One region of the Corynebacterium amycolatum genome, then DNA from elsewhere that is predicted to be linked to it. Evidence: predicted binding sites of a transcription regulator. Region 1 holds the regulator's gene; the other holds the start of a gene.
The links. Region 1 encodes LexA, which represses DNA repair genes until DNA is damaged. Its sites were predicted from a motif close to CGAACANNTGTTCG; they were not measured.
Positions count from the first base shown of each region.

Region 1 (16,342 bases):
ATCGACGTCAACAACAAAACCAAGTAGCCCAGTGGAATCATCGCCGCGGCAGCTTCACTGCCATTGGCGGACAGGGATACTCCAGCGATGAAGAGCACCATCCCCGGCAGCATGGCGAGCAGTCCCACCAGGAACGTGACAATGTAGACACCGATAAGAGATCCCCACCTGTTTACACGGAAGAAAGTACCGTAGTTCGGCACTCTCCCATCGACAGCTTCGAATGCACCGCGCAGCATAAATGCCTGCATCGCGAACATGCCCACGGCAAATAGGAGTGCCATCGCGCCGACAGTCGCGAACATTGACCCTAGATCCTCAAACGGAACATCGCCTGGATAGTTCGGCTCAAATTCCGGATCGAAGTCACCAGAGGCAAAGAGAATTGCCGCTGCGCCAACAATCAGGGCGACTAGTACGGCGAAGAACGTCAGCATGACGCCAAGCCAAGAAGCAAAATTGCTATTTAGACTACGAAACGCTGCGGAAAAGGCACTTCCAATGTCGACCTTCGTCGGCCCTTGTGCCACAGGCTTCACCGGTGGCTCATTGCCACCTGGCATGTTGACTCCGGGAGCAAGTGCACCGGCTGCAGGATTCCCCCCTGCCGGTTGCTGCCAGTAGCTTGATCCCGCACCATAGGGCTGGCCACCATAGTTCTCGCTTGGCTCGCCAGTTCCGTAGGACGGAATATCGCCATAGGCCTGTTCCCTACCGTGAGCCTGATTCCACTGTGGCGAATCCTCTGGTCCACGCGAGCCATGTTGTGCGTCCGAATCGACCCCGTAAGGGTTGTAGTCCTGCGAACCATTGTTGGGAAAACCGTGGCTCTGGGAGTCATAGTTACTGGACTCATTGTCCCGGCTGCCGTCACCGTAAGGATCGTTGTTGCTGTATGGATTGTTTGGGGTATTCATGAAGCAGACTGCTCCTGCCAAATTGACGGATACATACAAATAATGCGCACAACGGACTATACGTGAGACAAGCCCTTGATGAGATTTTAATGGGCCAAAGTATAAGTCACGTTGTGCGCATTAATGTATTTAATTGGACGTTCTTACACGAGCTCCACCGAAGCGACTCCCTCGAATTCGTTCAATGAATCACCAACACCCAACGCGCTACCACGCACGATGATGTCATACTTGCCCGGCGCGACTCCTCCGGTCTCCCAAGAGACCTTGGCGGTGGTATAAATACCGTCCTTGGCAAATTCAATGACAGTTGCCTGGTCCCAGTCGTCGGAAACAATCTCACCGCGGTCATTCTTGATAAGTAGGTAGCCGTCTTCCAGTCGCAAGTCGTTATTCGGATTTGCCGCGACGAATTGGGCAACGGCTTTCTGCCCTACCGTGACGCTTGCCGTGGATTCAAGCACGTCACCAAAATTCTTGCCCATTGGAGCGGAATCGATAACCTTTCCTCCTGCTGGCGACGGCGGGATGATGCCAGTGAGATCGCCTGCCGCACGGCCTGGCTCGACCGCAATGCCGTCGGCAAGCGCGTGAGCGAGATTGTGATAAATGGAAATCATCGCACTGAGCGTGTACTTGCCGAAAGCCGTTGCGCCGCCCTCGTAGTCCTGCTGATCGTATTCCTCTGGGGTAGCGACGTAGTGGCCATAGCTGTTGGTGTAGCCCTGGCAGATGACAGTATCGATTGGAACACCGAGGACTTCAGCGACGTGCTGACGCATGCGGTAGCCCGACATTGTGGTGGGTTCAAGGCCATTGGTGATCAAGGTGAAGCCACCGATGCGGGTGATGGAGAACATGTGGGTCTGCTGGAGAAGACCATCGATGTAGCCGACTGGCAGCAGGCACTCTTTGTTGCCCTGAATCTCCCCGATGTTTTTCGGGAGTACGACGTTATTGAGCTGGTGCACCCACGGCGTACCGCCGCGCTCGCCTTCGTTGAACCCGAGGGCTGGTTCTCCACCGCCATCCTCCTGGCTACTGGCTGCGAAGGCCGCACCGAGGATTGCAGGTCCAGTGCGGTGCGGCTGGCCGTCGGGCGTGAATTGGCCGTCGATGTCGACATCGCCAAGGTTGACCCACTTGTGGACAGTGGAGATACCGCCTCCTGGCAGTGCAATGGTCTGTCCCTGGGTAGCGTCAATCTGACGCTGACCGAGAATGCGGGCGGACTCTGCTTCGTCTCCGTTGCCTGGGCCCGAATTTGGCACGAGCCCCATGTTCGGGCTGATGTCACCCGGGCACGACATGGTAAATGCGGCGACAAAGGGGGCATCGGCCGGCTCACGGTGGGTAACCCCGCGGTCGACCTCGACCTTCCATGCTGCGTAGCCCTTGTTGTCGCCGTCGATGATGGTGTGCTCGGGACCGAAGGTGGTCGGATGAATTCCATACCAGTTAATGAATCCGACTTCGCGGCCACCGCGACTCACGTGCAGTGTATGGCTTTCCGGGTTGACTCCGTCGGGGAAGCGACGCAGCTCTTCTTCAGGGTTACGCTTAAATGCCTGCAGGGAGCGGTTGACACCCGCATCCTTGGCAATCCCCTTGGTCAGGTGGATAGTCGACGGCTGGTAATCAGCGTGTGCACGTTCAATAGCCTTGACCACACCGACGACTACAGCTTCGAAAGTGACGGGACGGAATCCGAGGGTAGTCAGGTCAACCATGAGATGGCCCGACGTACCTCCCGGCGCAACATGCGTGTGAGATGCGCAGATAAGCACGTTGCCCTCATGGTAGAGGTCTCCGAAAAGAGCTCGGAGACGCCGCAGAACTTCCATCTGGATGGACTGGAACATGAGCCCCATGTCTGCGGTGACGTGGACGACACGGTTGTCGTTGTCATCGCCGAAGATGAATGCACGCGCCATCTGGCGAAGACGCAGACCCGAGGTGATCTGATCCATGACCGCATACCCGTTCATGCCAGCGCCGAGTGGCTCGCCTGTCATATCGGCCATTCCTCGACCGACATTCAAATTGGTGGTCGAATTCCCCGCGGCGGCAGAAGCCCCGTTTGCAGGAGCGGCGTTTGCCTTAGGTGCACCACTTACGGCAGGCATCATACTCGCAGCTGACACGGCAGTTGCTCCGACGAGGAAGCCTCGCCTGCCCACTTGGTACGGGGCGCGTGCGGTTGGTTCTGCCGAATTCGACGATGATGCCATCTGGGGATCGAGCATGTCACATCCTCTTCATATTTCTTTTTGAATATCAATATGCTGGACTTTAATCAGACAATCCCCTACGCGTGGCCTAATTCACCAAAGTTTCCAAAATCCCCCCGCGACAGCAGTAACCGATACGACATTCGCAAGGCGGTATCACTACCATGGGCACAGTAGAATTTCGCAATATTTAGCGCGCTCCCCGCAGACACAACTTCAGAAAGGGCACCATGGGTCAGGCTGTCGGTTTTAACCGCGAGAAGTACATCGAAATGCAATCCGCTCATATTAAGAAGCGGCGCGCAGACATCGCAGGTGAAGGCGGCAAGCTCTACCTCGAAATGGGCGGCAAGCTATTTGATGATATGCATGCCTCGCGTGTTCTCCCAGGCTTCACACCTGACAATAAAATCGCTATGCTCGATCGCCTCAAGGACGATCTGGAAATCATGGTGTGCATCAATGCCAAGGATTTGGAGCGCCACAAGGTCCGCGCTGACCTCGACATCACTTACGAAGACGATGTGCTGCGTCTCGTCGATGTTTTTCGTGAACGCGGGTTTGTTGTCGGCAGCGTCGTCGTCACACAGCTTTCCGACGACAACACCCTGGCAAAGAACTTCATTGAGCGCCTGCAGCGACTCGGATTGAGCGTAATCCGCCATCGCAATATCGAGGGCTACCCAACAAACACCGAGAAAATTGTCAGTGAAGCCGGCTTCGGACTGAATGAATGGGCGCAAACGACGCGGGACTTGGTCGTTGTCACAGCGCCGGGCCCGGGCTCCGGAAAGCTGGCGACCTGTCTATCGCAGATTTACCACGACCACAAACACGGGATTCGTTCCGGTTACGCAAAGTTTGAGACCTTCCCTATCTGGAACCTGGCGCTCGAACACCCGGTAAATCTGGCCTACGAGGCGGCAACGGCTGATCTCGATGACATCAATCTCATCGACCCTTTTCATTTGGCCGCCTATGACACCAAGGTCACCAGCTATAACCGCGATGTCGAGGTCTTCCCACTGCTGCGCACCCTGCTGGAGAAGCTCGCGGGCGAGTCGCCGTACAAGTCACCGACCGACATGGGCGTCAATATGGCCGGTTACTGTATCGACGATGACGAAGTGTGCCGAGAGGCATCCAACCAAGAAATCGTTCGCCGTTACTACAAGGCTCTTGTCGACGAACACAAGAACAGCGCAGACGACGAAGTTTCGCAGCGCATTGCCATGATTATGAGCAAGGCCAACGTGTCGACAGCTGCCCGCCGAGTCGTCGCACCAGCACTTGAAGTTGAGAAATCTACCGGGGCGCCGGGCAGTGCAATCGAATTGCACGATGGCACAATCATCACGGGCAAGACCTCTGAGCTGCTCGGATGCTCAGCAGCAATGCTGCTCAACGCTCTCAAGAAGCTCGCCAATATCGACCCGGACTTACACTTGCTCTCCCCTGCTGCTATCGAGCCAATTCAAACGCTTAAGACGCATCACCTGGGCAGCCGCAACCCCCGCTTGCATACCGACGAGGTCCTTATCGCCCTTTCCGTGTCGGCGGCCACCAGCGACGACGCCCGCGCAGCCCTCGCCGAGCTGAAGAACCTTCGAAACTGCGATGTCCACACCACCACTATTCTCGGCAGCGTGGACGAAACAATTTTCCGCAACCTCGGTGTCCTAGTTACTTCCGAGCCCAAGTACCAGAAAAAGGCACTCTATCAGAAGCACTAAACCAGACCACCAGCTCACGTCGAAAATAGGATAACTGGGAGAGCAGACTAGAATAGTCCCCGTGAGCATCAGCAAGATTCTTCTGTACTACCAGTTCGCCCCGCTGTCCGATCCGCGTGCCATTATGCTGTGGCAGCGCGATCTTTGCGAATCGTTAGGGCTTAAAGGTCGCATTCTGGTGTCCGAGCACGGCATCAACGGCACCGTCGGAGGTGATCTCGATGCCTGTAAGAAGTACATCAAGAAAACCAAGCAGTACCCCGCTTTTCACTCCATGCAGTTCAAGTGGAGCGAAGGCGGCGCTGATGACTTTCCGAAACTCTCCGTCAAGGTTCGCGACGAAATCGTCGCTTTCGGTGCTCCGGGCGAGCTTAAAGTCGATACCGAAGGTGTCATTGGCGGCGGCACACATTTGAAGCCAGAAGAGGTCAATAAACTGGTCGAAGAACGCGGCGACGATGTCATCTTCTTCGATGGCCGCAACGCAATGGAAGCCGAGATTGGCAAGTTTAAAAACGCCGTCGTCCCGGACGTAAAGACCACGCACGACTTCATCGACGAACTGGAATCCGGCAAGTACGACTGGATGAAGGACAAGCCGATTATTTCCTACTGCACCGGCGGCATCCGCTGCGAGATCCTCTCCGCGCTTATGAAGAACCGCGGGTTCGAAGAGGTCTACCAAATCGACGGCGGTATTGTCCGCTACGGCGAAAAGTTTGGCAATAAGGGGCTGTGGGAAGGCTCTCTCTATGTCTTCGACAAGCGCATGCATATGGAGTTTGGCGATGGCATCGAAGATGAGGACTACGTACAGCTCGGACACTGCGTCCACTGCGGCAAGCCCACAAACACCTTCCAAAACTGCATCAACGAAGACACCTGCCGTCGACAGGTGCTTATCTGCGATGACTGCTGGGAGGATACCGAGACACAGCACTGTGGGCGCGAGGACTGCAAGGAAGTTGCCGAAGAGCTAGCAGCCGCAAAGTAGGACGCTTCCTGCTGCCATCGGACCATCTTGAGCGTCTCCAATCAGCACAGATGTGGGTTGTCTACCAAGACACGGCTAATCTAGTAGGCAACCATGACTACTCCTAGCCGTTCTGATAAACCAGCTCCACGTGTCCAGTCGGGAAACCACCACTCCCGCCATCGCAATTCCGCCAGGCCGCAGCGCTCTGACAAGCCTGCTAAGGACACGCGTAAAAAGGAGCTCTACCAGCTCGCTGATCAATTACCTATTCGGGAGGCCCAGTCCTTCCGACGTCGGCTAAAGCGAGCATCCGCGCCGAAGGCGCTGTCTGCAATCTCTGCAGACCTCGACTTTGCGCTGGAGCGGTTAGAAGATCGTCGTAATGCGATTCCTCGCATCACCTACCCGGCGCAGTTGCCGGTGTCCGCCCGCCGCGACGATATTGCAGAGGCGATTGAGAACAATCAGGTCGTCATTATTGCTGGTGAGACTGGCTCTGGTAAAACTACCCAAATCCCGAAGATATGCCTAGAACTGGGACGCGGGGTGCGGGGCAAGATTGGCCATACGCAGCCACGTCGTATTGCGGCGCGTTCGGTGGCGGAGCGAATTGCCCATGAGCTGGGCGAGAAGATTGGACAGCACGTCGGTTATGCGGTGCGTTTTGATGACCGCGTGGGCAAGGATACCTGCATTAAACTGATGACCGACGGTATCCTGCTGGCCGAAATTGGCCGCGACCGACTGTTGCGTGAGTACGACACCATCATCATCGATGAGGCGCACGAACGCAGCCTCAACATCGACTTCCTGCTGGGATATTTAAAGCATATTCTGCCGCAGCGCCCAGATCTGAAGATCATTATCACTTCGGCGACGATTGATCCGGAACGGTTCGCCCGTCATTTCGCGCCTGACGACGAGCACACTGCGCCCATCATCGAGGTGTCAGGGCGCACCTACCCGGTGGAAATCCGCTATCGCCCTCTGGTGCGGACTGTTGTTGCGAAAAATGGGCAAGAAAAGGAAGTCGCCATCGAGCAGATCGATGGTGTTATCGCTGCGTGCGAGGAGCTCATGCGGCTTGGCGACGGCGATATCCTGGTGTTCTTTTCGGGTGAGCGCGAGATCCGAGAAGCAGCCGAAGCCATCGAGGGCAGGCGCTGGAAGGGTGTAGAAGCCGTTCCACTGTTCGGTCGGCTATCTAATGCAGAGCAGCACCGAATCTTCACCCCGCACTCCGGGCGCCGCATTGTGCTGGCGACCAATATCGCGGAGACGTCGCTGACGGTGCCGGGTATTGAGTACGTCGTCGATACTGGTACCGCACGCATTTCCCGGTACTCCACCCGCACGAAGGTGCAGCGCCTGCCAGTCGAGGACATCAGCCAGGCATCCGCGAATCAGCGCTCTGGACGCTGTGGTCGTGTAGCTGATGGCGTGGCGATTCGTCTCTACAGCGAGGAGGAATTTCTCTCTCGCCCCGAGTTTACGGATCCGGAGATTCTGCGCACCAATCTCGCTTCGGTTGTACTGCAAATGATTTCGTTGCGGCTTGGCGCGATTGAGGCCTTCCCCTTTGTCCAGCCACCAGAGCACAAGGCAGTGCGCGATGGCATTAACCTGCTCACAGAGCTTCAGGCTATTACCACCACGTCGGCGTCTGGGAGAGGCCGTGAATCTGACTCCGGCGCCAGTGCCGACGCCCCCGAGCTGACGGACATCGGCCGACAGATTGCCCGTATACCTGTCGACCCGCGCCTTGCCCGCATGCTGGTCGAAGGGTACGAAAACACCACTCTTGGGGCTGTGACCGTCATTGTCGCCGCGTTGTCTTTGCAGGATGTTCGCGAACGTCCGCTGGAGTTCCAAGCTCAGGCAGATCAGCTACATGCCCGTTTTAAGGACACCACCAGCGACTTCAACTCCCTGCTGAAGCTCTGGGAATACCTGGAGGAAAAGCGCCGCGAGCTTAGCGGTAACCAGTTCCGCAAGATGTGCAAACGCGAGTACCTCCACTATCTGCGCGTTCGCGAGTGGCAGGACTTGGTGCGTCAGCTCCACCAGGCAACGGCTGAGCTGGGCTGGAGTCTTTCGGCCCGCAGCTTAACCAGCGGTGTCGACGATCCCGACGAGGTGGCAAAGTCGCTGTTACCGGGTCTGTTATCGATGATTGGTACGCGCGAGGGCGAGGGCAAGGAATTTACTGGCACCCGAAACACGAAGTTCCTCATTCACCCCTCGTCCGCGCTGGCGAAGAAGCCACCCCGCTGGGTGATGGCTGCGGAGATCGTCGAGACTTCTCGAACTTTCGCTCGAAACGTTGGCACCATTCAGCCTCAATGGGTCGAAAAGGTGGCTCCTCACCTGCTGAAACATCAGTACTCGGAACCGCACTGGTCGGCTAAACGCGGTGCGGCTATGGCTTACCAGAAGTCGACGCTCTACGGCGTGCCCGTAGTCGTTGACCGACTGGTGCCTTATCACCGTGTTGATGCGGATGCCGCACGCTCTATGTTCATCCGCTGCGCACTTGTCGACGGCGAGTGGAACACTCATCATGAGTTCTTCAAGAACAACCAAGACAAGCTGGCCGAAGCTGCGAAGATCGAGGAAAAGCAGCGGTCCCGCGGGATTGTCGTCGACGACGATGTTCTTTACGCGTTCTACGACTCCAAGTTGCCTGCTTCCATTACCACTGCAGCCAATTTTGACCGCTGGTGGAAAAAGACCAAACCCAAGCAGCCGAATCTCCTCGATTTCGATCCGAACAAGCTGCTCAATCCGGATGCCGGCGATATCGATGACAATGCCTTCCCCGAAATGTGGCAGCAGGGCTCCGTCGATTTCTCGCTGTCCTATAAGTTCGAACCGGGAGCTCCTGATGACGGCGTAACCCTTCGCGTCCCGGTTCCTCTCCTGGCGGGTCTGCGTGAAGATGGCTTCGACTGGCAGGTTCCCGGTCTGCGCGCCGAGCTCGCAGAAGCCTATATTCGCACTCTCCCGAAGGCTCTGCGTAAGTCAGTTGTCCCCGCGCCGGATTTCGCACGCCGCGCGCTGGAGACAATGACGCCGTATTCAGGGCGCTTCGTTGATGTTTTCGCCGATGCTTTACGACGGCTCGGAGGCTCCGGCATCAATGGAGCCGATTTTGACCCGTCCAAGCTGCCAGCGCACCTGCGCTTTAACTATGCGGTTATCGACCGACACGGCAATATTGTCGATCAGAGCCGTGATCTCGCCCCCTTGCGCGCTAAGCACGCGGCAACTGTCTCGACTGCCGTTTCGAAGCGTGCAAAGTCTGCAGCCCACGAAGCCGTGAAAAAATGGACTTCGGACAATCTCGGCACTGTGGCAGAGACAGTCAAAAGTACTGTCGACGGTCAATCGGTCACCATGTATCCGACGCTTGTGACCACTAAGGATGGCGTGGCCGTCGAAGTCAAACCAACTAAGGCCCAGGCCGAGGCCACATTGGCAACTACCAACCTGACTATGTTGTTGCGCGAATGCCCCGTCAACGCTGCACAAATGACTAAGGGACTTCCACTTCAGCAACGCGTTGGTGTGGATGCGTGGCCGCATGGCGGCGCAGATGGACTCGTCGAAGACTGCCGCGTCGCAGTAATCCGCGATTGCATGATAGCTGCTGGTGGCCCGGTACGATCCCCCGAAGAATTCAACAAGCTACTTGAACAGGTTCGCTCCGGTGTCGCCTCGGAGGTACGCCAGTTGGTTGTCGGCATTGCACAGGCCATGCCGGCCTATGTCTCGGTGACTAATCAGCTGGATAAGTGGGAAGGCGATGCTATTGACGATATGCGTCGCCAGCTGGAGTTCATGTTCCCCAAGGGAGCGGTGGCCAAGCACGGATGGCAGCACCTGCGTCATTTGCCACGCTATCTACAAGCGATGGAGATTCGCCTTGAGGAAATGAACCGCGATCCCGGCCGTGATGCGGACCGTGAAGATGAGGTTACTGAGGCTCGTGAATATTTAGCTGCGAAACTCGAGCGGCTGCCCAAGGGGCGAGCGCATTCTGCGGAAGTTCGGGATATTCAGTGGCTTATCGAAGAGCTACGCGTCAGCCTCTTTGCCCAGCGTTTGGGAACAGCCCACAGTGTTTCCCTGACCCGAATAAAAAAACGTGTGGATAAGCTGCGCTAAGGCATCTCCGCTTCCTTGCCATGCGCCTGTGGTTTCTTTCCTTTGCGCATGCTGGAGATTTCCTGGATGAAGTCATCCGCCGAAGAAAATGACTTGTAGACGGAAGCGAACCGGAGGTAACCCACCTCATCCAATTCTTTCAATGGTTCAAGGATGGCGAGACCGATATCATTTGAGTCCACCCGAGGCGTGCCTTTCTCGCGGAGGCTCTCCTCCACTTTTTGTGCAAGCTTCTTCAGCTGAGACTCTGATACTTCACGCCCCTGGCACGCACGTCGAACACCCTGGATAACCTTTTCACGGTTGAACTCCTCAGGGATTCCATCCCGTTTAACAACCATCAGCTGCGAGCGTTCAATCGTAGAAAAACGTTTACCGCAATTCAGGCATTCTCTCCGGCGACGAATCCCCATACCGTTATCTATTAACCGTGAGTCCAAGACTCGTGTCTGATCATGGTGACAAAACTGGCAATACACAGCCTCCAGTCTACGTCCAACCCCAACGCCGGAAACCGGAATGATTATTGCGCGGAGTAGGAAGCGTACGTAGACGTAAAGGTGCTTTCGACTGTCTCACTTTCCCCTTGTTCAAAGACCACGCTGCCGAAAACTCCGAAGAAAACACCAAGCCCTAGAGCCCATACCGCCATCAAACGAGTCAGGTTAGTGCCTGAGGATACATCACTACGATTGGACTGCTGCGCCCTGCTAACAGGTAGAGACGGGCGCCCGTAGTTGACCGAGACATGACTAGGCCGCGACCTGTCCCTCCGCATTCGCGCCGATGAAGCCCCATCGCGATTGCGCTGTGCAATACGTGCACGCTGACCGGGCCGAACGATGTGCTGCGTGCAAGACGCACTACGTTCACCCCACACCAACGGGGCTTTCCGTGTCGTCCGAGCAGAGGGCTCGGAAACTTGAGAAAAGTCAATATCAGATGCGCTGCTAACACCTAGTGCGGTTGAAACCGTAGACATCATGTTTTCTCCCTTTCCAACGTTGACTCTCCCACCGTTGCCGGCCTGGAGAGAATAAGAGTTGTACGACCGTTTCCCGACGCTCTGGAGACTATGTCCAAGGGCGGATGCAGAGAATCCGTCTAGACCTTTTCATCAAACGACTGTTCGAGTAACTTGTCATGTTCGATTTATAACACCATGTTCGAACGTTGTCTACTGCTATCCGGTTTTATTTTCGATTTTCGGAACCGCCACGGCCTCCGAGCACGGATTACGCAGACTTTTTCCAAAGAATCCAAGGACGTGCGGTGTTCGATGCTCGACGATTCGAACAGTTTTGAGCTATCATTCATTCGAAAGAGTTTGAGAAGGGATGTTCCATGGCTCAAAAGAAGAAAGCGAACCCTAAAACACTCACCGATCGGCAGCGTCGCATTCTTGATGTCATTTCGGATGCCGTCGTACTTCGCGGATACCCACCGAGCATTCGAGAAATTGGAGATGCCGTGGGCTTGAATTCCACCTCGTCGGTGGCATACCAACTCAAGGAGTTGGAAAAGAAGGGCTTTCTCCGCCGCGACCCACACAAACCCCGTGCGGTAAACGTAAGGGATTCGAAATCCTCAGCTGGCACTTTCACTCCGGTAAAGCCTGGGCCAAAGGCCACTGGCAGCACCCAAACTCCCGAGATACCAGAGGACATGCCAGAGCCAATCTTCGTTCCTATCGTTGGACAGATTGCGGCTGGCAACCCCATTTTGGCGGAACAGCATGTGGAAAGTCATATGGCACTTCCGATGGAGATTACGGGCTCTGGTCAGCTGTACCTACTCAAGGTCGTGGGTGATTCCATGGTTGACGCAGGCATTCTCGACGGAGACTGGGTGGTAGTCCGTTCCCAAGACGTGGTCGAACAGGGCGACTTTGTTGCAGCCCTGTTTGAAGATGAAGCAACAGTCAAGGAATGGCACGAAGACGCTGCTGGCAAGTGGCTAATGCCCCATAATCGCGCATTTGACCCGCTCCCCGCAGAGCACGCCAAGATCCTCGGCAAGATTGTCAGCGTCCTACGCAGTCTCTAATTTCCCACATTTTCGTTGCCCGAAACAGACACAAACGGGCATACTGGAAACAGGTAGTAAAGCTGAGAATTCTTAACAGCTAAGGAGCGGGGAATGTACGCAGAGGAACGCCGCCGGAAGATTGCGTCTTTGACAGCAGTCGAAGGGCGCGTGACGGTCGCTGATCTTGCGGAAGCTTTCGATGTCACAGCAGAGACGATTCGCCGTGACCTAGCTCAGTTGGATGCAGAGGGCGCAGTTCACCGTGTACACGGTGGCGCTGTAGCTACTCGTTCTTTTCAGACTGTTGAGTTTTCAGTTGCCGCTCGAAAGAACGCGCAGAAAGACGCGAAGCTCTCTATTGCCCGCTGTGCTGCCGATTTTCTACCTGACTCTGGTGGTGGAATTTTTCTCGATGCCGGAACTACCACCGAGGCTCTTGCAGAGCTGATGGTCCACTCCCCTGATAACCGCCGTTGGTCGGTTGTCACAAACTCTCTTCCCAACGCCATCACACTCGCAGGATCGAACCGCATTGAGCTTCAACTCCTTGGCGGCCAAGTCCGCGTCATTACTCAGGCGGTTGCTGGCGATACCGCACTCCGTACTCTTGCGGTTATGCGTGCCGATGTCGCTTTCATTGGTTCTAATGCCTTGACAATTGACCACGGTCTTTCTACTGCTGATCCGCAGGAAGCAGCGGTAAAGCGCGCGATGATCACGAATGCGCGCAAGGTCATCGTTATGGCGGACTCGACGAAACTCGGCCGTGACTTCCTTGTCAGTTTTGCGGCATTGGAAGATATCGACGTCGTGATTACAGATTCCTCTGCCCCGGAGCAATTCGTGAACGATCTCAGGGAGCAAGGTGTCGAGGTCGTGGTTGCTTCATGATCCTGACCTTGACTGTAAATCCGTCAATCGATCGACTTGCTCGCCTCGATACGGAGCTCAAGCGAGGTGGAGTGTTCCGCCTACCAATGGCTGAGGACATGGCTGGCGGCAAGGGAATTAATGTGTCCAAGGCGTTGCACTACGCGGGAGAAAAGACGCTCGCGCTCTACCCGGCATCAGACTCCGGAAAATTCACACGTCTGTTGGAAGTCTCTGGCATCCCCCACGAAGCCATCAACACGACTAACGAAGCCCGCGTTAATCTCACACTCGCAGAGCCAGATGGGACGACCACCAAGCTCAATTCCCCTGGCATGACATTGACAAAAGCGCACCGTAGACGTGTCCTGGAGAAGCTTATCCACCATGCTAAACGCGCCACGTGGGTAGTTTTCGCAGGTTCACTGCCCCCTGGCGTCCCCCGGGATTTTTACGTTCAATGCACCGAAGCGGTGTATTCGGTCAACCCGAATATTCGTGTTGCTATGGACACTAGCGACGGCCCACTGACTGAGGTCGTTCGCGCATTTCCGAAGGTGCGGCCTTTTTTGATGAAGCCAAACGCCTACGAACTTGGCCAAATCATTGATCAGGACGGCGAAGAACTTGAGGCCGCTGCAGCCGAAGGGAACTATCTTCCCGTAGCGCAAGCTGCTCGTGCACTGAACGAACTTGGTGTTTCCGAAGTCCTTGCCACTCTCGGCGAGGCAGGGGCGGTACTTTCAGTGAAGTCAGGCGGTTGTTTCGCTGCTACCTCACCCTCGATAGTCGCTCAGTCCACGGTCGGTGCTGGAGACTGTGCTTTGGCCGGCTACGTTATGTCCCGCGAACGCGGTGATAGTCACCAAGATTCACTAACCACCGCCGTGGCTTATGGGGCGGCGGCAACCAGTCTTCCCGGTACGACCATCCCCTATCCAGAACAGGTTCGCCCCGAGGCTGGCCGGTTATGGCAGCTCGACGCTTAGCTTTTCGATGCCTAGATAAGGAACATTAGAAAACCATGTCTTCTTCGGCAGATTCTTCCGCTATTGCATCAGACCTGGCCGATGAGTCGACAGTGTACCTTGACCTAGATGTCGGTCCACAAAAGGAGAAGATCCTTAACTACCTCATCGCTAAAGCCGTAGAGACCGGCCGCGCCACCGACAGCAACGGCATCGTCGCGGCAGCCCTCAAACGCGAAGAGAAGGCCCCGACAGGTCTGCCGGGCGGAATAGCCATCCCCCACTGCCGCCATGAGGACTGGTCGACGCCGACCCTGATGTTTGTCCGCTTAACAAGCGCTACGGAATTCACCACACCAGATGGGCCGGCGGACCTGCTTTTTTTCATTGGTGTCCCAGCCAGCAACAGCGATGTCCACGTCGATATTCTGGCTGCACTCGCAAAAGCACTTCGCGATAAGGGGTTTCGAGCAGCTCTTCGCGGTGCTGAAAGCGATGAAGAGGCCGCCCGGATTATTAGCGAGCACATCACCAAGGCGCCTCGTCGGAAAGCGAAAAAACCTCCGGCGAAGACCAATATTGTCGCCATTACGGCCTGCCCCACGGGCATCGCTCACACTTATTTGGCAGCCGAAGCGCTTACTGGCGCGGCAGAAAGCATGGCTGATGTCACGCTAACTGTAGAGACTCAGGGCTCGGCAGGAACCCAGGAAGCCCCCGCAGAAGCAATTGACCGGGCCGACGTGCTAGTAATCGCAGCCGATATTGGAGTTACGGGGCTTAAGCGCTTCAGCGATAAACCACAGGTCAAAGTGCCAATTCGTAAGGCAGTCAATGAGCCCACTGCGGTTATTGAACAAGCGAAGGCGGTAGCAGAACAATCACGTGTTCGCGCCTACGACCGAAAGGCGCCGCAACCTAAGAATGACCACGACAAAGAGGCCGCTTCGCAAACCGGTAATGCAGGTGCAGGCCCTACATCTGAGAGGGTACGAGCAACTACGAAGGTGGGGGCGCGTAAATCGTCGTTAAGCGGCGATAAAGCCTTCGGACACTGGGTTCGTGACGCCATTATGACCGGTGTCAGCTATATGGTGCCGTTCGTAGCCGCTTCGGGGTTGTTGATTGCGCTGGGATTCCTCGTCGGCGGTCATCAGGTTGGTCTAGTAGCTGACGCCGTGACTAGGGATTTGCGGCTGCCGGAGGTTATCGGACTCGATGCTCCGATTACTGTGCCGACAGAAAATCTCGGCACCGTGCTAGTTGACCGTAGTGGGCTGTGGCTGTATCTCGGCTCGACGCTTTTTGCAATCGGTAACCACGGCATGCAGGTCATTGTGGCTGTAATGAGTGCTTATATCGCCTTTGGCATGGCTGGCAGAGCCGGTATTGCACCCGGCTTCATTGGCGGTGCCATCGCGGTCACGGTTGGCGCCGGCTTCCTTGGGGGCCTGGTGACAGGCATTCTGGCGGGACTAGTTGTAGCCCTACTGTTGAGGATGAAGGTCCCGGACTGGCTGCGACCGCTGATGCCGGTTGTCGTGATTCCTATGCTCGGGGCTATGGCCGTTGGGCTCACCATGTACCTGCTTCTCGGGATGCCGCTGGCATGGCTGATGACGGCCCTGCAGCAGTGGCTGCAATCACTGGATACGACAGCGGCGTTCCTGTTCGGTGGTCTTCTCGGCGCAATGATGTGCGTAGATATGGGCGGAATGATCAACAAGGCTGCTTATCTTTTTGCCGTCGCAAACATCGCCTCGGAAGATCCAGCATCATGGAAGATTATGGCCGCTGTGATGGCGGCGGGCATGGTACCTCCGTTGGCGACATCGCTGGCAGTTGTACTCCGACCAAAGCTGTTCAGTTCAGCTGAGCGTCAAAACGGCAAAGCGGGCTGGGTGCTCGGTGCGGCCTTCATTTCAGAGGGAGTGATTCCCTTCGCCGCCGCAGATCCGCTGCGAGTGATTCCGTCGATTGTGATTGGCGGTGCCGTCACCGGTGGCACTTCAATGGTTTTAGGAGCCGCCACACGCGTTCCACACGGAGGTATTTTCGTGCTGTTTGCAATCGACAATCCTGTCGCATGGCTTGCTGCAATCGTCTTGGGCAGCATAGTGGCAGCAATTCTCGTTGTGGCAGCTAAAAGCCTGTGTCCGCGGCAAGTCAGTACCGATAATCAAAACCTAGAAGCAGACATTTCAGCGGACGCCTAAATTCTTTCGCTAAACCCAGCTGCGTCCGCAGAAGCATTCCTGCAAACTTCACCAAACATGCCCCATCCCAACCTGCCAAGCGATTAAGCTCTGAACAGGTGTCGAGGAAATCGAGAAGCAGAAAGGCAAGGTGCCGCCCCATGGCTACGCAACACGTCCACGTCGGCTCCAAGGTGGGTATTCACGCCCGCCCCGCGTCGGTAATCGCTGAGCGTGCCTCCCGATTTCAGGAAGAA
Region 1 covers NZ_CP069513.1:2,005,699-2,022,040, forward strand. Annotated here, with positions in the region: gene I6J19_RS08810 (MFS transporter) at 1-917, opposite strand, end outside; gene I6J19_RS08815 (neutral/alkaline non-lysosomal ceramidase N-terminal domain-containing protein) at 1,061-3,163, opposite strand; gene I6J19_RS08820 (DUF1846 domain-containing protein) at 3,379-4,881, shown strand; gene trhO (oxygen-dependent tRNA uridine(34) hydroxylase TrhO) at 4,943-5,875, shown strand; gene hrpA (ATP-dependent RNA helicase HrpA) at 5,969-10,024, shown strand; gene nrdR (transcriptional regulator NrdR) at 10,021-10,503, opposite strand; gene lexA (transcriptional repressor LexA) at 11,369-12,070, shown strand; gene I6J19_RS08845 (DeoR/GlpR family DNA-binding transcription regulator) at 12,164-12,943, shown strand; gene I6J19_RS08850 (1-phosphofructokinase family hexose kinase) at 12,940-13,911, shown strand; gene I6J19_RS08855 (PTS fructose transporter subunit IIABC) at 13,947-16,106, shown strand; gene I6J19_RS08860 (HPr family phosphocarrier protein) at 16,247-16,342, shown strand, end outside.

Region 2 (4,616 bases), 1.1 Mb from region 1:
CCGCTTAGAAACGGACGATAGGCAGGCTCGGATTGCCAGCCCACTGGGACCAGCCTCCGACATACAGCGAGGCGTCAGTAATGCCCGCTTCTTCCATGGCCTGAATGAACAGTGAGGAATGAAGACCGGAACCGGAGTAGACCGCTACATTACGACCGGCTTCGATACCGACGGAGACAAAGCGCTCACGGAGCTGCTCAACAGGCAGGAAGGAGCCGTCGGCATTTTGCAGACTGCGAGCCGCCAGGTTCACGGCACCCGGGATGTGACCTGCCTGCAGATCGACGCGCTCACTGCGGCCTTCAAAGCGGCTGGGCTCACGCGCATCCACCAAAATTCCACGTTCAGACCAGGTGCGTACGTCGTCGAGGCTGGCAACAGGCATATTGCCCTCGCTCACCGCAATCGTTCCAGGCTGCGGCAGATTGCCGGGACCGAAGGCAGTCTCGTTTCCATCTGCTTCCCAAGCAGCTAACCCGCCGGTGAGGACACGCACATTCTCCAGACCCGCCCAGCGCAGAATCCACCAAGCACGTGACGCGAACAGCCCATCGCCCGCGTCGTAGACGATCACCAGATGCTCCGAGCGGACTCCCCAACGACGGACGGCATCGCGCACACGCTCGATATCCGGCAGCGGGTTGCGACCAGCTTCTCGGCTGGGAACACCCGCTAGATCCAACTCGGGATCACAAAACACGGCCAGAGGGATGTGAGCCGTAGCGTAGGAGTCATATGGTTTTTTAGCGCGCGACCAGCGTGCGTCAACGACGACGATGCGACCGCCACCGGCAATCTTGTCACGAAGCTCTTGTACCGAGATGGATGTTGTCATAATCCTGGATTCTAAATCGATTGACTTGGTAGCGCGATATGTACGTTATTAAAACTAGGAGCTCGGGAAGATGTCTGAAGATGCTGCCCACCTGGCCGTTTTCATCTCAAACGCAGGCCATGGAATCGGCCGTGCCACCGCAGAAAAACTGCTTTCCTGCGGCTAAACCGTCGGAGTTGTTGACGTCTCTGCTCGAAAATGTCAGCACTGACGGCACCAAGCGCATGGGTATTCGCATCACACCAGCTGATGTCGCCAACGCAATCGTCGACTGCATCAACCAGAAACAGGGCACGATTACTAAGGCTGACTTCCCCGTCAGCCTGCCGACAAAACTGCTGCACTATGCCGCCAGCGTCGGTGCCCCTTTCCTCAACCGCTTCATTAATGCAAAGCTGACTACGAAACGGAAGATCAGCCTCTAAGCCAGGACCCCGCTCCCTACCCGACTACCCACCGGGATCCTGTCCCGTCTCGCCATTGCCATCCGCTGTGTCCCCCCGCCCGTTTCTCTCGCGCTTTACGACGCAACCAGCGCCCCGGACTATCGAACGTATCGGGGTCCTCATTGGATTCCGCTTTTCGGTTTCCTTCCTTGCCTTTCGGGGCCACCCAGACCACACGATTAGTAGAGGCCGGCTCGCACTCCCCACTACCCCCGTCCCCTTCGTCAGTTCCTAGAATCGCCGGCACCTCATCCGGCCGAAGCGTCCACCAAGCATTTTCATCACATCGAGCATCATCGATCTTTCGATGCGTACCCGGATCAACCAACGTGAGATTATCCAGATCAGTGCCACCACCGGAAGACCACGACTGCACATGGTGAACATCACACATAGCTCCCGGAGTGCCCACGCCCGGCGCGGAGGAGCCTCCTTCCTCTCCAAGAAGGGCCAGATACTGTGGCAAAGTCCCCAGCCTGCGGGACCGACCAAAGTACAAGGTCTGTCCCTCATTCCCCAAGACTTGGAGGAACGAATTTCTATCAACCATCTGTTGCACGGCCTGACTAATGGAAATTCGCACTCCCGCATCAGAGACCGCTTTGCCCGATCCAGGAAGTACAAAATCTTTCCCATCAGGCAAGGAGACTCCAGCTAGCGCTGCCACATCTGCGATATGCGCGACGGTGACCACCGATGTCGTCCCCCGCGCCGGCTGAAGGTCACCGCCTGGTTGAAAGCCCCCATTCACCGCCGCTTCCACGGCATCATGAAAACGCTGCTCCGGATTCCGCTGGTCATCGGCACCTTCTTCGAGTAACCCGCCAGGGCGCGCATGATCCGCCTGCAGCCTTTTGAGCACCGCTGCAAACGAAGGCGTAACCACACCGCTCAACCGGCTCATGCCGTCCGGCCCCTGAGCACCGATTTTTAGGCTTCGTTTCCGAGCGCGGTCCTCATCCGTATACGGGTCATCAACCCCCAACATCGCCCGCAGGCGGTTCGGCAATTTATTGAGATCATCAACACGGATTTTGTCCACTAAATCTGCAATGTGCTTGTCCAGCAGCCTAGACAGCTGTGCATGCTCCGTTGCCGGCAGCTCACGAACGGCTTTGTCAATCTTCGAAACAGCATCCGCACCGACAACACCTTCCTCAACTTTCTGACGAAGGTTCGGCATTCGCACATCCTCATTCGCCGGAGCAAACGGATCAACATTCCTACTCAGGCGCCCTACGACGTTGATACGCTGCCTCGCTTCTGCTCGCGAGATTCGCATCTCCTGCGCTAGCCACGCAATCTGTCGATGCTCCGCGCTGGGCATCCGCCCCTTCATGGTCTCCACATAAGTCGCATCAATTACTGCGAGTCGTTTTCGCGCTTTCTCAATCGACTTATATGCATCGTGCGCATGATCCGGCGCAAGTACTTCGAAGTTCTCTACGATGACTGTCGACAGAGCTTCAAACTGCGCAACCGCATCTAAAACCTGAGATGTCGAAAGCGGTCCACTGCCATTTGGCACCGATGGTGTAGACATTTCCCCCACCCCCTTTTTAAAACGCTAGCAATCCGAATCCCCAAATGGACTAACTAATTTCCCTCCCCCACATTATCGCACACCCATTCGGCGCCCCACAACCCCTCAGCCAACTTTTTCGAATCTTTTTCCGAAACACTGCCGCGCTTCCAGAGCTTGAATACCCCACCATCCGCCCTAAAAACCCGACCAACCCGCCCCCCAAAAAAAGAACTGCACCCGAAAGCCTAAAACCGCACCACCATCACATCGTGGTCCGGGAAGCTCGAGCGCCCCACTAGCTCAAACCCCGCCTTCACATAAGCTTTCGCCGCCCGCGGGTTGGCATCATGGACAGCCAGACTAACCCCCGGGTACCCCAGCTCACGCGCATACTCAAGAAGCCCCGCAATCATCGGCTGCGACAGCCTGCGTCCGACCACACCCGGACGCAGCGCAATCGCTACTTCAGGAATCCCATTTTCCACAAAACCGTACCCCGGATCGTCCTTCGTAAACGTACGCAGCCAGGCCGCCCCCACCGGCACTTCATAGCCCTCGCATTCTTCGCTTGACGACGAATCCCCGCGCTCCAACCATTCCGCCTTAATGGCGGCCGCGCTGTAGGCGACCTCGCGAGAAACTCTCGGCTCAAATGGGTCAGTGCGGGTCATGTCGCTACTGAGCGACTCGAGGTCAGCGTCGTCAAGCGAAGTGGCGAAAAGGATAACCCCGCCCTGACTCGCATCCCATTGGTCGACGTATTGGCGCCTCGTGACTACATAATCTTCCGGCAGTGGCTGACTTTCATCTCCGAACGTTTCCGTTAGTTCGTCCATCCAGGCAATGAAGGGGCGGTCGGAGTCTGTCGCTGGTCGCCACTGAAAGTTAGTCATACTTGCGCACTATACCGGCACACTCCAGACCGACCGGAATGCAACAAGCCCACACGATCGGCCGCAGGGGACATAAACCCGGACAACAAAAGCACAAAAAAGGGGCGGTTCAGGAGAAAACTCTCCCAAACCGCCCCAACAAACGGACAGCCTGCTGAACAGGCATCGCCCTGAGGATTGGGAGCCCTAGCCCCGGGCTACGCCATCCTCACCATAGCCGACAACCTTCAGCGACTCACCATCGTCAGCAACCGTAACCTCTACTCGGTCACCATCGCGAACATCGCCCGCGAGCAGTCGACGTGCCAGCTCATCGCCGATTGCCTTCTGCACCAGGCGACGCAGCGGACGGGCACCATAGGCCGGGTCGTAGCCGCGCTCCGACAGCCAATCCAGTGCCCCATCCGAGACATCCAGCACCAGACGACGTGCAGCCAAACGCTCCGCCAGGTTGCGAACCTGAATGTCCACAATGCCGCGCAGCTGCTCGGAGGTCAGCGGATCGAAGATCACTACATCGTCGAGACGGTTGATGAACTCCGGCTTGAAGGCCATCTTGACCGCATCCATGATCTGTTCATGCGTACCACCAGCACCGAGGTTGGAGGTGAGAATCAGAATCGTGTTTCGGAAGTCCACGGTTCGCCCCTGACCATCAGTCAGGCGCCCCTCATCGAGCACCTGCAGGAGCACATCGAACACGTCCGGGTGAGCCTTCTCAACCTCGTCGAAAAGCACGACGGTGTACGGACGGCGACGAACAGCCTCGGTGAGCTGACCGCCAGCGTCGTAGCCGACGTATCCGGGAGGGGCACCAATCAGACGAGCGACAGAGTGCTTCTCGCCGTACTCGGACATATCGATGCGAACCATCGCACGCTCATCGTCGAAGAGGAACTCCGCCAGCGCCTTGGCCA
Region 2 covers NZ_CP069513.1:894,302-898,917, reverse strand. Annotated here, with positions in the region: gene I6J19_RS03930 (sulfurtransferase) at 5-835, opposite strand; gene I6J19_RS03925 (SDR family oxidoreductase) at 967-1,260, shown strand; gene I6J19_RS03920 (HNH endonuclease signature motif containing protein) at 1,277-2,824, opposite strand; gene I6J19_RS03915 (GNAT family N-acetyltransferase) at 3,052-3,699, opposite strand; gene clpB (ATP-dependent chaperone ClpB) at 3,886-4,616, opposite strand, start outside.
Region 2: a site for LexA is predicted at 2,901-2,914, ahead of I6J19_RS03920 (HNH endonuclease signature motif containing protein). Genes of this name have one in related genera too.